Regions from separate parts of the Undibacterium sp. TC9W genome, predicted to be linked through region 2. Evidence: predicted binding sites of a transcription regulator. Region 2 holds the regulator's gene; the other holds the start of a gene.

Region 1 (8,498 bases), on a different contig from region 2:
GCTGCCGGAACGCACGTAATTCAGCGAGCGCTGCCACCCAGCGCAGTAGCAAACCTGTATTGACTTGCCTGCCCAGCTTGTCTGCCCCTGGCCAGTCACGCGGCCAGTCGGCACGGCTGGAATATGCTTGCAAAGCCAGCGGCAAACTCAATGATTTGAGCTTTTTTGCTACTGGAGCAGGAACAAACAATGCACCAGAAAAGCTGGGGCCACTTAGAAATTTGGAACCGGTGACTGCGACCAGAAAACCTTGCTGCAAATAAGCATGCAAGCTGGCATTGGATATGCGGAACTGACAAGCATCTACCATCACATGAAAATTGTGGCGATACCGCATGCTTAAACCCGTGGCAACATCGATAGCAGGTGCAATCATGCCCGTCTTGCTGACATCTGCCAGAACCAGCATAACCTGCCTGTGCTGGGCAATTGCCGCCTCAGTCAATGCTCTCACCTCTGTATCAACATCTTGCAAATTGCGCGCACTGCCATCGCCCGCCCTGATGCTTACAGTGCGCAATTCTGTGGGTATGCTGCCAGGAATAGTTTCGCCTGCAGAGACGGTGACATCAAGAGCAGAACGGTTGCTGAAATGCTGCCCGCTTAAAGCGGCTGGTACCGAGCTGCCTGTTTCACCTGGCTCGACCATGATCACCAGCATGGGCAAGGCAGGATGACCGGCTTGTGATGACAAGGCGAGCATTTGCGCTGCAATCAAATGCAGGTCGGTACCTGAGGCGGCGAAGACCACATCAGTCGCGGCCAGGTCGGCAGATTTACCCTCCCCTGTTAATCCACATAATTGCTTTAACTCTTGCCTGGCAAGTTCAAGCTCATGTTCTGCTAACAGGTAATATTCTGCCTCGCCATCGACGGCTGCCAGTTTTTGATAAACAGCGTCGGCAGCAGACCGTGCCATATCAGAGATTGTTGATGCAGTCGCAGAACCAAAGGCCAGCGACAAGCTGTCTGGCACAATGCCGCACCCGTATTTATTATAGCCATCATCGTCTAAAGCGATACGCGCATCGCCACCGCCTGTCAAAAGCTGATCGAACGATGGGAATGCGGTATGAGTTTTATTTGACATGGTTAGGCATGGGCTTGTGCAATCCGGTACAGGCTAGCCTTGATAGGCTGGCGACATTCTGGCTGTCTTGATCAGCAAATCCCTGAATGCGGCAAATAATTTTTTCATCGGCTCCTGCTTGTAGGGGAACATATCGACCGGGTCCATCGCATGCACAATCATGTCGCTATCGACTTCAAAAATCAGCAGCTTGCCGTCCTGGGTCTCGCCACAGTCTATGCCGACATAATCAAGGTCCAGGCGTTTGAATATTTCTGCAAATGCTGTTGCATTCCGGGGCACAAAATCTTCATCAAAGCTCTGCATGAAGCGTGCTTCTTCATCCCGTTTTTCTGCGCTGTCTGTCATGCCTGCGTTCAGATAATGGATCATCCAGTGCCTGGAAATACCCATGTGAGAGATAAAGGGTTTGCCATCGATCAGGATAATGCGGTACTTCCTGAACTGACCATCTGCAAGGCTGCGGTAATCAACAAAGCGGGCGATATAAAATTCTTCACTTGGCACGGCTTGCAGGTAATCTGGCACATCTTCAGCCGACAATACTTTGCGCAGGCCATGGCCCGCATGTGAACCCAGAGGTCGGGCAATGATGGGAAAATCATCACCACCCAAAATACTGCTGACAGCCACCTCGCCGCCACCTATGTGCTCCAGCGTTTGACGGCTGATACGGGCTGACGTTGGCATGGCGACACCCGGCGCGTTCTGCAGCAAGGCGCAGGCCCGGTCGCGGCCCAGGTGGGTAATGCGTTCAGGTGCGTTTAACACTGGTGTGGGCCAGGTCTGGATAATCTCTTGCAGGTCAAGCAGCAAGCTGTTCTTGTCATCTGCCTCACCCACAGCAACAAACATAACATCATGTGGTGGCAACTGTTCCACTGCAGGTATGCCTGCGCCTACATATAACAAATCAAGTGCGATGTCGGAATCTTCGACCAAAAATTCAAGCGGGGTATTGGCCATCAGGTCACCGTCTGTCATGAGTGCCAGCAGGCGCAAGGTGGGTTCGCGGGTCGTGGGGACAGAATACAGCGGCTGCAGGCGCAATGCCTCCATCTGGGTGGACAAAGCCGCATCACGATGACCGAGCAAGATTAATACCGTTGCCAGGTTCATGAGTGCATGCGCGTCATGCGGATGTTTTTCTGCATAGGCGATCAATTCTTTACCCAGGGGTTTTAAATCGCCACCGGAAAAAGCAATGCGCATCAGAGGTGCCAGGCCTATCAATTTACTTTGCGCTGGCTTGTTTTCTGCAACAAGGGATTCGTCGATATTGGTCATATTCTCAATCACCCGAAGTATGAATTTGCTCGCCTATGGCGAGAGTTGCATTGAGCAAAGCGTCTATATCGGCAGAGGTAGTTCTGTGATTGACGATTGCCGCGCGTATGGCAAGCCGCTTGTTGATGATGGTGGTCGATGGTGCCGCTATTCCTGACTCTTGCAAGGCCATCACGATACGGGCATTGAGTGCATCAAGGGCTTCATCACTGAGGCCATCAACAAGGTAGCGGAAACAGACGATATTCAAGGCGACCGGTGCCATCAATTCAAATCTTGGATGTGCCTGGATGCTGTTTTTCAGATACTGCCCCAGCTCGCAAGTATGGGCAATCATCTGGCCAAGACGTTCTGCGCCGTATACCTGCAAAGTGAACCAGGTTTTGAGTGCCCTGAAGCCGCGTGACAAATCAGGGCCAAAATCACAGGGCCAGGGTGAGCCGCCTGCCAGGCCCTTGCTCTCACGCCGCAAATAACTGGCTGGCGTGGCAAAGGTCGCATAATGGGCATCGCTGTCACGCACCAGAATAAAGCCGGCGTCATAAGGTACTTGCAACCACTTATGAAAATCAAAGGCAATAGAATCAGCCCGCTCTATCCCAACCAGGCGTGCAGCAATAAAGGGAGATAGCATACCCAGCGCACCAAATGCACCATCAATATGGAACCATAATTTTTCAGTGCTGGCGACATCCGCCAGGGTCTGCAAATCATCAATCGCACCAACATCCACTGAACCGGCAGTACCTACCAGCATGAATGGCGTCAATCCCGCCGCGCGGTCTGCCACAATTGCTGCCTGCAATGCGCCGACATCCATCTCAAAGCTGGCATTCATGGGGATGACGCGCAAGGCGTTTCTCCCCATCCCGGCCATATCCATGGCCTGGGCAACGCAACCATGCGCTCCTGCTGAGGTATAAGCCACCAGCCGTTCAGGAAAAGCCGTGAGCCCTTGATGCCTTACCTCTGCACCCAGAGCGCGCGCCCGCGCTACCAGTACGGCAATGAAGTTAGCCATCGACGTGCCAGTAACAAACAGGCCGCTGGCAGTATCCGGAAAATGAAATAGCTCGCTGACCCAGCGCGTTATCTGACGCTCGACTTCTATCGGTATATGATCACGCCCACCGAGATTCGCATTCAATCCCGCTGCCAGCAACTCCGCTAAAGTACCGACAGGGTTGCCACCACCCTGCACCCACCCCATAAATCCAGGATGGCTATTGCCTACTGAATACGGCAAGATATTTTCCATGAATTGTTGGTGCACGTCACCGAGCTCTGCCGGCGCAGTTGGCAAACCCGACTGGAACTTTGCGCGCACTTCATCCGGTATCACTTGCCACACCGGGCGCTCGCGTATGTGTTCTGCGTAATCAAGGATATCGTCCAGCATGCGATGTCCCTGCGCACGCAGGGCCTGCCAGTCATCCGGATCCAGTGAGTTCTTTGGCGGTACGGTCATTCAGATATCCATCCGTGAATAATTGCAGCATAAAGACAAGAAACGCCTAAGCTTATTCACATTATGGATGAGCGGGTGGAAAATGAAGTGCCGAATAAAGCAAATTTTGCTGCTTTATTGATGCAAACGAATAGTTCAATAGCAAGAAGTGGCCTAAAGGCAACGCTTTATTCCACTTGCTTATGTCCAGAGCTTAGGGGGAGAATTGTCAATTACCAAGGTATTCAGCAAATAACTGTTTCCTGGAGCGGGCTCGTGGGCTGGACCAGTAATCTGCCACTTCCATGATAATTTCATCGCCAGAACGAATGCTCAATCGATAAGGCTTTGCCATGATCACGCTATGCACATACATGGCAAAAGCCTCGGCAAAATCATCATAGGCATTGGTTGCGGCATACAGACTGGAAAAACCGGTTTTTTCCAGCGCCTTGTAGATGCCGGGAATTAAATCTCCCGCAACTTGCTGATCACTATAGAAGTGCAAGTCCTTGCGGTGCTCAAAATCATGTCTGAGCAAAGGAATGATGTCGCCGTTCATGGCGATTTGCCAGGACAGACTCAAGTAACTATATTCTTCAGTCGATTTGAATTTTTGCGAACCTATCCACCAGTCGGGTAAAAATTCGCTATTGGCAGTCAGCACATGACCAAATTCATGCAAGAGCAAAAACTGCATGGCATTTTTGCGGTTATCGTTTTCCGCTGCTTCAATTTGCAGATGGACTTGAAAAGCCGAGCCCGGCAAAAATGGCGTATTTTCTTTCCAGCTCGCCCAGTCATTGGCAGTGCGACCTAAAAAAGCGTCGGCATCCATAAGTATCGCAAGGCCGAGCACCTTACCATCCGGGCCTGCAACAACGTCAGTCACCGCAGATGATCCCAGGCCGCACCCTAAATAGACACCCAGCAGGGGTTTATCCAAAAGCTGCAGCACAGAAGGTGGCATGTCCACTATCGCTGCGCGGATATCGCTTAAAAAATCGGAATTAAGTTCTGCTTGCGCAGACAATCGGTCAGCAGAAGTGCTTTTATTCACTTTCGCAACATAGGCCAATAATTCTTCAGGTGCTTTACCTATCCTGTCGGGGAGGGGAAGATTTGCTTGCTTTAACCAGTATTCAACATCAGAGCTGACAATCACTCTTTATCCATTCATGCATGGTCGTTCAACAAAACACCTTTTTTACCTTCCAGATCACGGGCTATAGCCAGCACTTCTTTTGAAGGAATTTGGCGCAAAACGACATTGGTTTCATTATCAACAATCTGCACCACTACTTTACCGGAGTCATTATCGAGGTTGAGATTCACGCTTTTATTCAAACCTATGGCGCGGTTGATCTGATCGACAGAGTTCTTGAGTTCTTTAGCTGAAATATCACTTTGGGGCTGGCTGTCTTTGCTGACCGCACTTTTAGCGACGTCAGCAACTACCGGTACAGGTGCCGCTTTAGCAACGACTGGTGCAGCCTTGACATCTTGCCGGGTATCAACACTGACACCGCCAGTGGCCCCACCTGCTATTTGATTGATGCTCATTTTGCTCTCCAGCCCTAAATTAAACCACGTGACGGATTACCGCATATTGTGTATTACGGTCGTTTTTGTCAAAAGTTTAGGTTTATTCTTGAAAGCAGCTTAATTTAATAGGTGCTTAGTGCGAACGAATAGGTGAACAGATATATGAGCAGATGTAAGCAAGCATTTGGCTGACCTCATAGAATTATATTAAATATAACATTATAAAAAATCAATGTTTTATTTTTATCAAACTGGACCGACCTTGTTCATAACAATAAGTCATTCATTTCTGCGCTGGAAAACAAGTCGATCAATCCATCAGCCACTGCCCTTACCCTAGGTGATCGGCGCACATCATCATGCATGACCAGCCAAAGTTTTCTGCGCAGAGGACAAGCCTGATGCTCAATACGGTGCAGCTCGCGGTGACTCTGGCGCAAATAATGCGGTAATACGGTTACGCCAAGGCCTGCCGCCGCGCATTGAGCCAGCACCATTTGGTCATTACTGCGCAGCATGACTTTGCGCTGCGCCAGATAATCTTCCAGCCATTGATGATGGGGCGTTGCAGAGTTTTTTTCATAGGCGACAAATTCCCAATCTTCTTCCTTGCGCTTTTTCAGATAAGTTTTGCTGGCGTACAATCCATAGCCCACACTGGCCAAAGGCTTGATCACCAGACCCGCCGTTTGTGGGCGCGCCATTCGTAAAGCGATGTCTGCCTCGCGCTTGCCCAGACTGACCTGGTGGCGCTCTGCCTGTAACTCCAGCTCCACGCCGGTCAAACTGGCGCAGAGTTTTTTAAGCTGGGGCGCGAGTACAAAAGTCGATAAACTGGGTGGTGCAGAAATACGCACTATACCTTCCATTTTGCTGGTACTGAGCGCTTTTCTCTCAAAATTGAACCAGCGCTCTTCCACTTCCCGTGCGTGGGTAACCAGGTCATGTCCTTCTGTGGTCAGTTGCCAACCGCGCACCAGTCTGTCGAACAGACGCAGCTTCAATGCTGACTCAAGCGCATCAATCCGCCGTGCAACCGTCGTATGTTCTACCTGCAGGCGACGCGCAGCCCCGGTCAGCGTACCGCAATCGACCAGTGCCAGAAAATAGCGTAAATCATCCCAATTCATCATGGTGCAATTATGCACAGTCCAGGCGAATTTTTCAGTAATTTTCTTTCGATCCGGTTTTAATTAAGCTGCACATCAGATAAACAGACATAGGGTCTGAGCAACTGATGATTACAGCAAAGCGAGGAAATATGCGAGCTATACAATTTTTTTCACAAGGTGGGTCAGAAGTACTTGAAGTGCGCGACCTGCCAAGGCCGACGCCAAAAGACGGGGAAGTCCTGGTACGCGTAGATTACGCCGGCATCAATTACGCCGATGTGTATCAGCGCAATGGACAAAACCCGGCTTCCCTGCCCTGCATACCGGGGGCAGAAGGTGCGGGCACGGTGGTCGAAGGCAATGCGGAACTAACACCCGGCACCAGAGTAGCCTGGCTGTCACAACCTGGCTCTTATGGCGAATACCTGGCGATTCCAGCATGGAAGCTGATCACGTTGCCAGCGGAAATCAGCACGCTAGAAGCCGCAGCGGCCATGCTGCAAGCCGTCACCGTGCAATATCTGACCGAGACCAGTTATCGCGTGCAATCTGGCGATACCGTGCTGGTGCATGCTGGTGCTGGCGGAGTTGGTTTATTGCTGACCCAGATACTGAAACATAAGGGTGCCATCGTTATCAGCACGGTATCCAGTGAGGAAAAAGCAGAGCTGACCAAAGCCGCTGGAGCAGATCACGTGATTTTGTATACGGAAACTGACTTTGTTGTGGCGACCAGGGAGTTGACCCAACAAAAAGGTGTGCATGTGGTGTATGACTCAGTCGGACTGACTACTTATCTGGGCAGCATGGCTGTCTTGCGCCCTTTAGGCAGCCTGGTCTTGTTTGGGCAGTCCAGCGGGAATGTGCCACCGATAGACCCCATGCACTTGTGCCGCCAGGGCTCACTGTTCTTCACGCGTCCCACCCTCGCCCATCACATTGCTGACGCCGAAGGCCTCAAGTACCGTAGCCAACGGGTTCTTGGCTGGTTGCGCGAAGGCGTATTGCGCTTGCGCATACATCAGGTTTATCCACTGGAGCAGGCTGCCAGAGCCCATACAGATCTGGAGTCACGCCAGACGACAGGCAAATTACTACTGGCAATCAGTGACACAGCAAAAAATATACAACAAGGAAAATGACATGAAAACCGCAGTTAAAACCGCAGTTAAAACCTCAGTGAAAACCCAAATTAACAACATCATCGCTGTGATTTGCCTGCTGGCCCTGAGTCTGCCAGTCAGCGCTTTCACTGAACAGGAAGTTGATAAGAATGAACAGGCACAAAAATACCTGGCAGGTACCTGGACACTGTTGGCTGCACCAGAAATTCGCGCCGACGGCAGCCGTGGCGAAACCTTTGGGCCAAATCCGCAAGGCTTGCTCATCATTGATGGCACTGGCCGTTATTCACTGCAAATCTACAAATCCGAACGCAGCAAGTTTGCCGCAGGCGACAAACGCAAAGGTACGGAAGCAGAATACCGCGCTGCGGCCCTCGATACCAGCTCACACTATGGTCGCTGCTTTATTGATACCGAGAGAAATGTGCTGGTCTTCAGAATAGAACATGCATCCTTCGCTAACTGGGATGGCAGTGAGCAGGCCCGGCAGTTTGAGTTAAAGGCTGACGTACTTAGTTATCGCGTACCCGCCGGCGCTAGCGGCAATGGCACAACTGCTATCTCCACCTGGAAAAAGCTGCATTAGCCTAGTTGCTTTAACCATTTATTTTCCACAACAGTTTGTGGTAAAGCATCTGCGATGAGAGGTCGCAAGCGCTAATGCACTTGACTTAATATCAACTCCATGCGATTGTCCAAGCTCCAAAAAAATTAAAGTGCATGGGAAAAACACAAGCATGGATAACTTTCAAAACAATGACTTTTCAGTAAGTCAGCAATCATCAAGTGGCACTTTGCAACTTGAGTTCAGGGGAAGTGGCAGCGAATATTTCCGTATCTGGATAGTTAATTTATTGCTCAGCATTATCACCCTGGGTATTTATTCTGCCTGG
Region 2 (8,498 bases):
GCGAATCGAGGTTCATGACTGCATTGATGGTCGTTGTTTGCGCAGGCGGAATATCAGCAGTATTGATATTGATAGGCGCAGCGGCACCAGTCGATAATACACCCGCAGCATTGGCCACATAGCCAGTCAATTGCGCACCTTGCGCATTGACGATATTGCCCAGCTTATCAAGCTGGAACTGGCCATTACGTGTGTAGGTGACGGCACCATTGGTGGACATGCGGAAGAAGCCGCCGCCATTGATTGCGATATCAAGCGGGTTATTTGTCGTTGAGATATTGCCCTGCGTGAATTGCTGCACCACGCCAGACACTTTAGTACCAATACCCACAGTACCCCCAGAAGAGCCATTAAGTGAATTGGCATAGACGTCGGCAAATTGCGTTTGTCCTTGCTTGAAACCCACGGTGCTGGCATTGGCAATATTATTACCAATCACATCCAGGGATTTGGAAGCGGCATTCAGTCCACTCAGTCCTTGTTGAAAACCCATGATATTTCTCCCTTACTTAGGCTAGTTCGTTCACTTTTTACTGCAGGATTTGATACAGGATTACTCCAAGGATCAATAAATTTGTCTTACATCATTCATGCTGACATCACCAATATTGGGCAGACTGAGCTTCAAGCCCTGAGAGCCAGAGGTGATGCTGGACACCACGCCAAATGCCAGGCTGGTTGTATCCAGTTTTTTATCTGCCGCATTGGCGACAAATTCAAATTTGTAGGCACCGTTGGCGGCTGTCGTACCCGCATCGGTTTTACCATCCCAGGTCAGGGTATTCACACCTTGCGGCAAGGCACCCAGCGTCATTTTTCTGACGACCACGTCCGAACTGTCACGGATCACCACTTCGACATTGCTGGCTGCCTGTGGCAATTCAACACCGTAAATCCCCTTGCCATCAGTGACTACCATGGTATTGCCCGGGGCTATCACGCCATGGCCTATCATATTGGCAGCCTGCAGGTTTTGCCCGCTCTGGAAACTGGCACCCAGGGCAGTCACAGATGCATTCAATTTATCGATACCCGAGACCGTTGATAATTGAGCAAGCTGGCTAGTCACCTGGGCATTGTCCATGGGGTTCAACGGATCCTGGTTCTTGAGCTGGGTGACCAGCAAGGTCATGAACGTGTTTTTTGCATCTTCAGTCGAATTTGTCGAAGCTTTTGCTCCGTTCATCGTCGCCAGCAATGTTGGATCGACGGTGCTGCTTTGTACGCCGCTGGTAGTAGCCATGATCTATTCCTTACAGAAAATCTTATTGCCCTAAAGTCAAGGTTTTCAGCAGCATGGTTTTTGCTGCATTCATGACTTCTACATTGTTTTGGTATGAACGTGATGCCGAAATCATATTCACCATTTCTTCCACTACATTCACGTTCGGCATGGCGACATAGCCTTTTTCATCTGCCATCGGGTGTTTTGGGTCATACATCAGTTTAGGCGGATTAGTATCTTCTACAACCTCATTTACCTTGACGGCGGTAGAAGCCGTGCCAGCAACTGGCACCGCGCTGAAAACCACTTGCTTGGCCTTGTAAGGAGTACCGTCTGAACTGGTGACACTGTCGGCATTGGCCAGGTTACTGGTCACCACGTTCAAGCGCTGTGACTGCGCACTCATGGCTGATCCGGCAACATTGAAGACATTAAAGAGTGACATGATGATTATCCTTGTTTATCCCTGTATGGCTGCCAACATATTCTTGATCTGCATATTGATGATGGTCAGGCTGGCCTCATAACGCAGGGCATTGTCGGTAAACTGATTGCGTTCCACATCCATATCAACCGTATTGCCATCAACACTACCCTGTACCGTGGGCCGATATTGTGGTGTCATGCCTGCCACACTACCCGGAGTGTCGATATGCTGATCTGTAGTCTTGCTTAAGGCGGTTGGAGACTGATTCAGGTTTTGCCCCAACGCATGACTGAGCGCGCTGGAAAAATCGATGTCCTTCGCCTTGTAATTGGGCGTGTCAGCATTGGCAATATTGGATGCGAGCAACTGCTGACGCTGACCACGCAGTGATAGTGCAGCCTCATGGAATTTCAAAAAGTCATCTAACCTGCCAACCATCTTCCTCTCCTTCGCCATCGCGTCATGCGCTTAAGGCACACAAGGGTTTTCTATACCTTGCATCTTATTCGTCGGGGCGCAAGTTTGATCAGGCGAGCAGAAAGGGAAAAACCCGTTTATTCAGGCATTCAAAAACGCCCACGAATCCTAAAATGGAGTTCAGCACAACCCCGGCAGGAAACATGATGAAAGCCGCAAAGATATACAGCAAACCCAACTACAAGCAAGTTTTGGCTCTGTCCTTGATGAGCCTGACATGTCTTAGTCAGGCTGCGCCCATCAGCCAGGTCCAGGATGCTGCGCAGTTGCGCAAGATCGCTCTGGACTTTTTGACACTACAGGCATCAGGTCTCAGCAATGATGTACAGGTAACAGTAGGCGAAGTCGATAAACGCCTCAATCTGCAAGCCTGCGACAACCCCAACCCTTATTTATTACCGGGCAGCAAACCCTGGGGGAAAGTCACCTTGGCAATACGCTGCACTGCTCCCGCACCCTGGCTGGTGTATTTGCAGGCGAACGTACAAGTGACGGCAGACTATTACGTGGCAGCCAATGCGCTTACCCATGGGCAAGTCATCTCACTCAGCGATTTAAGCAAACAAAGGGGCGATATTGCGAAAATGCCCGCCGGCGTCATCACCGCGCCTGAACAGGCGATAGGCAAAACCATGCAGGTTTCCATGGCTTCCGGTGGTGTCATGCGCCTTGACGCCCTCAAAAGCCCTGCGGTCGTGCAACAAGGGCAATCGGTGCGAATCATCAGCAATGGCCCAGGTTTCCAGGTGACAACAGATGCCATCGCCCTCAATAATGCAGCAGATGGTCAGATTGCCAAGGCCAAGACCAGTTCAGGGCAAACCATCAGTGGGGTTGCGAAGAACGGTGGCATTATAGAAATAGTTTACTGATGGCAAGATATTTGTGTATGGAATTAAGCACATGCAATATTTTTTTACAGTAAGGTTAAAGTTTAAAATTACACAGCCGATAAACTGGATGTAGATGTTTGTAAGTCCCACACTAGAGGGTATCGCTGTGAAAATTGATGACGCACTAAATAAGACCGCCGGACTGCCAGTCAGCCCGCAACAGGCTCGCACGGAAAAACCCGCAGAAACCGCGGTACCCGTGGCGAATTCGTCGAAAGTACAAATTTCGACCCTGTCTTCACAGTTGCAAGCCTTGCAAAGTACGCAGGCAAGCAATGCTGTGTTTGAGACGAAGAAGGTGGAAGCTATCAAGCTGGCTATTTCCGAAGGACGCTTCCAGGTCAATTCGGAAAAAGTCGCTGATGGGCTTCTGGAAACAGTTAAAGATTTGCTCAACGCCAGAAAACGTTAAAAAATGAACGCAACAGGTTCCGGACATAGCGCTATTCAACAATGCCTGCAAGAAGAGGTGAGCATCATGTCTTCGCTCGCTGATTTGCTCAAGCAAGAGCAGGCGGCATTGGTCGAAAGCGATATAGTCCAGCTCAATGACTTTACCCAGAGCAAGGGACAGCTTGTGATCAAAATGACAGAACTGGAAAAAAAACGAAACAACTTTTTGAATGAACTTGGATTTAATGCTGATATAGACGGCATGCAGGCTTATTTGCAGCAAGCCGGCGTCGCCCAAACCAGTGCACAAGACTGGGATGCACTATTGCAACTGACCGTGCAAGCCAAAGAAGACAACCGGACTAATGGTTTGCTGATCAACCGCAGACTATCGCTGAACCAGGCAACCTTGCATTTATTGCAAAAAAACAATAATCAGGCCGGCTCCATGTATGGCCCCAACGGTCAATCAACCGTCAAAACTACGCCAGGCAAGGGCTATATCGCCACCTGATGGTGCTTGTGCGATCCTGCTTGCGCATTGATGAAGCGCTGGTGATTTTCGCTGGCGACTAACTCTGAACACGACTTCGCTAGCATGACCGTATGCGCTGACCATACTGCGCCGACTATCCCGCCAGCAACTGGCAAAACTCCTTAATCTTCAGGATTTTCAGGTTTTCAAGGCACCGGTGCCGTGCCAGACAAAGATGCCGCCGCTGGTCGCGCCGCTTGCGCAGGCAATGATGTTGCAGCCGGCCCTGACGCTGGGCTCAAGGGTACCTCTACCGCAGGTTCAGGCAATACTGCCAGTATGGTGACGGATACACGCCTGTTCCTGGCTCGCCCTTCCGGCGTGTCATTATCACTAACAGGCAGTTTTGCCCCCTGCCCCACTGCCGTCACACGGTTTTCATCCACCCCATTTTCAGTGAGCAAACGGGCAACCGTACTGGCGCGTACGGCCGACAATTCCCAATTTGACGGGAAGATGGGGTTATTGATAGGCAAATTATCGGTATGCCCCTCGACCTGTATCGCATGGGTATCAATCTTGAGGACACCGGCAATTGCCCTCAGTGCCTGTACGGAATCGACATTCAGGCGCGCATCACCAGGGGCGAACAAGAGGCTGGCATTAATTTCTATGGTAATGCCACGGCTGGTCTGCGTCACCCTGACCTTACCTTCACGTACCAGAGGCTCCAGCACGGTCATGATATCTTTGGCCATGGTCGTCATTTGCGCTTTTTCCTTGCGCAAAGCTTCATTGATACGGTTTTTGACCAGGGGCAAGGGATCGAGCTTGATTTTTTGTTCAAGCTGCGCATCGACAGGCTTGGGATTCACCGTCATGACTTTACCAAAGGCACCAGTCAGTGAGTTGGACAAGACCCGGTATTTACCTTCGTTCAACGAGGAGATGGCATACATGACAACAAAAAAGGCAAACAGCAAGGTAATAAAATCCGCGTAAGAAACCAGCCATCTTTCATGGTTTTCTGGTTCTTCGTGGTATTTTTTTCTTGCCATAAGTGTATTTTTTCAATGTCACTGCATCGCTTAATTGCGGTGATTGGTCAGTCTTTCTTCCACCACGCGCGGGCTGTCGCCCAGAGCAATACTATAAAAAATATCGGATAACATTTCACGGCGCGTCACTTCACGGCCTATGATTTCCTTGAGTTTATTACTGACGGGCAAAAATAACAGGTTAGCCAGGCCCACGCCATAGATCGTGGCCACAAAGGCAACGGCAATACCACCACCGAGCTTGGACGGGTCACTGAGATTTTCCATGACATGGATAAGTCCCAGCACCGCACCCAAAATGCCTATGGTAGGCGAATAACCACCGGCAGCGTCCCAGATTTTAGCAGCCTGGCGTTGCTCCATTTCATATAATGAAATATCAACGTCGAGGATGTCTTTCAGGCGTATCGGGTCTATGCCATCGATCACCAGACGCAGGCCCTTGCTGATGAAAGGGTCGGATGAGGCATTCATATAACGCTCAAGGCTCAAAAAGCCTTCACGTCGGGCAACCACACTCCAGATCAAAGCATCAGCGACATTCTTCTTGCTGGTATCAGGGGGCTCGGAAACCACCCAACGCAGCATACGGATGCCGCGCTTGAAGGTGTTGAGCCGACTTTGCAGCAGCACTGCACCCAGCGTTCCCACTACCACGATAACAAAGGCGGCGGGTTGCACCAGCGAAGACAGGTTGCCCCCTTCCATCAACTGTCCGGTGACTATGCCAAATATCACCAGTATCAATCCGATTACGCTAGCCCAGTCCACGCTTTCTCCCTTAAGTATGCCCTGAGCCTGGCAACAGCCTGACTATGTAATTGCGAGACCCGTGACTCTGATACGCCCATCACGGCACCGATTTCCTTGAGATTCAATTCCTGTTCGTAGTACAGACCCATTAGCAGTTTCTCCCGCTCGGGCAAGCTGTCTATCGCACCGATGACGGCATCACGGAAGTCGTCATTGAGCAAATCCTGCAAGGGGTCACCTGACGCATCGGAACAATAATGATCAAGGAAATGTTCCTTGGTATCCGCATCATGAAAGTCTTCGTAGTACACCAATTGGTGCCCGCCACTGTCTGTCAGCAGGTTCTGGTACTCTTCCAGGCTCAGCTTGAGCGACTTCGCCACCTCGGTTTCCAGCGGTGGCCTGCCCAGCTTTTGCTGTAGCACATTCATGGCATTTTCTATCTTGCGCATGTTCTGGCGCACGCCACGCGGCAGCCAGTCGCTACTACGCAATTCATCCAGCATGGCACCGCGTATGCGTTGTACCGCATAGGTTTCAAACTGGGCGCCATGGGTATCTTCGTAGCGGTTAACGGCATCCAGCAGGCCTATCATACCGGCCTGCACGAGATCATCCACCTCCACACTGGGAGGCAGGCGCGCCTTCAACTGGTAAGCCAGACGCTTGACCAGAGGCGCATGCTCCCTCAAAAGGAAGTTTTTATCTGATTTTCCGCTCGCGGTGTACATTTTTCTGATTACATTCCGAGACCGACACCCAGCTCAGGGACTCCCTCTGCACATAAGGTGGAACGCACGGTCTTTGCCAATTGTTCAGCCAGCCGGGAGAATGCCAGCGAAGCAAGGGCTTTAGGAAAAGCATCAATCACAGAGCGTCCCAAATGTGCAGCCTTTCTTACGTGTTCATCTTCCGGCACATGGCCAACGTAGTGCAGTGGCACTGCCAGGTAACGGCTGGCCGCCTGCGCCATATTCGTATAAATCAATCTTGCCTCTTTTTCCGATGCACCGGACACTAAAATACCATAACCGCGCCGCCCCAGCCTGTTGCTCACACGCTTGATCAATCCATAAGCAGCCTTGATCATGTCGGGGTCAGCAGAAACCTGTATTACCAGCTCGCTGTCATCCAGCGTCGCCAGCGGAAAACTGTCATCCAGGTTGATCTCGCTATCGACGATAACCAGGTCCGCACGGTTGGCCGCCACATCAAACACTTTGGACAATTGCCGTGTATTTTCTGGCGGCAGCCATGCATGACGGGCCAGCATCGTCACCGACAGGCCAGCAGCCACCAATTTGACTGCTTCCTTCATTGTACGCTGTTGTCTCGCTACATCCAATAAGGTCTGATCAAGGTTCGCATTCAACCAGGCGCCCACACTGTTTTCTGAAGAGCGTGTATCCACCATCAAGACCTGGTTACCCTGGCGTGCCAGTGACACACCCAGATTCACCAGCATGCCGCTCTTTTCATCTTCTCTCAAGGCCGACAAAAAGGTAAATACCCGTGGTTTTGGCCCAGCCAGCATACGGCGCAGGCCTTCTGCCTGATCGAAACTAGCCAAGGGACACCTCCTGACCAGCACGTCCTGATGCTTGTGCGGAAACCGCGCCCGCCATCAGCAAGGGTAATTCTTCATCCAGATAACGGAAAGCCGCTGTTTCGCGCTTGAGTTTGAAAGCTCGGTCTATCAGATACAGTTTGTTGGCGATATGCAGATCTTCTGGCACACGCTGACCACTGGCGACGTAATACACCATGAGCTTCTGGCGTATCGCAATATCAAGCGCACCACCTATGGTCGCTGCCTCATCGAGCTTGGTCAAAATGCAACCTGCCAGGCCATTGCCCTGATAAGCACGCACCACTTCGCTCAAGGTTTCACCAGTTGAAGTCGCATTCAGGCACAGCAAACGCTTCACTGGAGTGTCTGTTCCAGACAACATCGCCACCTGTTCAGTCACCATTTTGTCGCGCTGGCTGACACCGACAGTATCGATCAGGACGGTGTGCTTGTTCTTGAGCTCGGACAAGGCGATGCGCAAATCTGCCTCATCCTTGACCGCATGCACCATGACACCCAAAATTTTGCCGTAGATGCGCAATTGTTCAAAACCGCCTATACGATAACCGTCCGTCGTGATCAATGCCAGCTTGGATGGACCATGTCGCATGACGCAACGGGCAGCCAGCTTGGCCGTAGTCGTGGTCTTGCCCACACCGGTAGGGCCGACCAGGGCATACACGCCACCTTTTTCCAGCATTTCGTTTTCATTGTCGATAGTAGAAAGATTGCGCACCAGCACATTCTTGATCCAATCCAGGCCATTTTCAAGCTTGCCAGTTTCAGGCAGTTTTTCTACCAGATAGCGTGACAGACTGGCGCTAAAACCGGTAGCCAGCAATTCACGCAGGATTTCTGCTTTTTGTGGCTGGCGTTTTTGCGTTTGTGTCCAGGAGATTTCTGCAAGTTGAGATTCCAGCATGCTGCGCATGGCCCGGATTTCTGACATAACATTATTCAACTCATTGGCATTGACAGGTGCCTCAATGTCACTGGCAAAGCTGCTCGCACCTGTCTGCGATTTGAAGCTAGGCACATTCATGCTCCGCTCTACTGGCCTTTCCAGAGGGCGATGCAGGCTGACTGCGTCCTCATTCTGGAAACGTGGCGCAAAGCGTGGCAACTGAGGCACCTGCGGAATTGGCTGCATCTCTGGCATTGCAAGTGCTTCTGCAGCATCCGGTGCAATGGCGCTGATGGCTTCATCTGCCATGGCCAGAATCTCCA

Evidence for each region. Region 2 encodes FliA, which starts transcription of late flagellar genes. Its sites were predicted from a motif close to CTAAAGTTTNNNNNNNNNNNGCCGNTA; they were not measured.
Region 1: ACO0LN_RS11640 (flagellar protein FlaG) is a predicted target of FliA. The motif match lies at 5,441-5,467, and genes of this name have one in related genera.

Annotation. Positions count from the first base shown of each region.
Region 1 is NZ_JBMPPJ010000007.1:41,857-50,354, reverse strand. Features, by position in the region: gene ACO0LN_RS11660 (hypothetical protein) at 1-1,090, opposite strand, end outside; gene ACO0LN_RS11655 (ATP-grasp domain-containing protein) at 1,124-2,377, opposite strand; gene ACO0LN_RS11650 (pyridoxal phosphate-dependent decarboxylase family protein) at 2,382-3,845, opposite strand; gene ACO0LN_RS11645 (putative zinc-binding metallopeptidase) at 4,054-4,989, opposite strand; gene ACO0LN_RS11640 (flagellar protein FlaG) at 5,001-5,387, opposite strand; gene ACO0LN_RS11635 (LysR family transcriptional regulator) at 5,636-6,502, opposite strand; gene ACO0LN_RS11630 (quinone oxidoreductase family protein) at 6,631-7,623, shown strand; gene ACO0LN_RS11625 (lipocalin-like domain-containing protein) at 7,625-8,191, shown strand; gene ACO0LN_RS11620 (YjgN family protein) at 8,343-8,498, shown strand, end outside.
Region 2 is NZ_JBMPPJ010000005.1:274,542-283,039, forward strand. Features, by position in the region: gene flgE (flagellar hook protein FlgE) at 1-493, opposite strand, end outside; gene ACO0LN_RS09065 (flagellar hook assembly protein FlgD) at 566-1,243, opposite strand; gene flgC (flagellar basal body rod protein FlgC) at 1,266-1,670, opposite strand; gene flgB (flagellar basal body rod protein FlgB) at 1,686-2,090, opposite strand; gene flgA (flagellar basal body P-ring formation chaperone FlgA) at 2,276-3,001, shown strand; gene flgM (flagellar biosynthesis anti-sigma factor FlgM) at 3,129-3,434, shown strand; gene ACO0LN_RS09090 (flagella synthesis protein FlgN) at 3,438-3,929, shown strand; gene motD (flagellar motor protein MotD) at 4,097-4,948, opposite strand; gene ACO0LN_RS09100 (flagellar motor protein) at 4,979-5,719, opposite strand; gene ACO0LN_RS09105 (RNA polymerase sigma factor FliA) at 5,701-6,432, opposite strand; gene ACO0LN_RS09110 (MinD/ParA family ATP-binding protein) at 6,441-7,271, opposite strand; gene flhF (flagellar biosynthesis protein FlhF) at 7,264-8,498, opposite strand, start outside.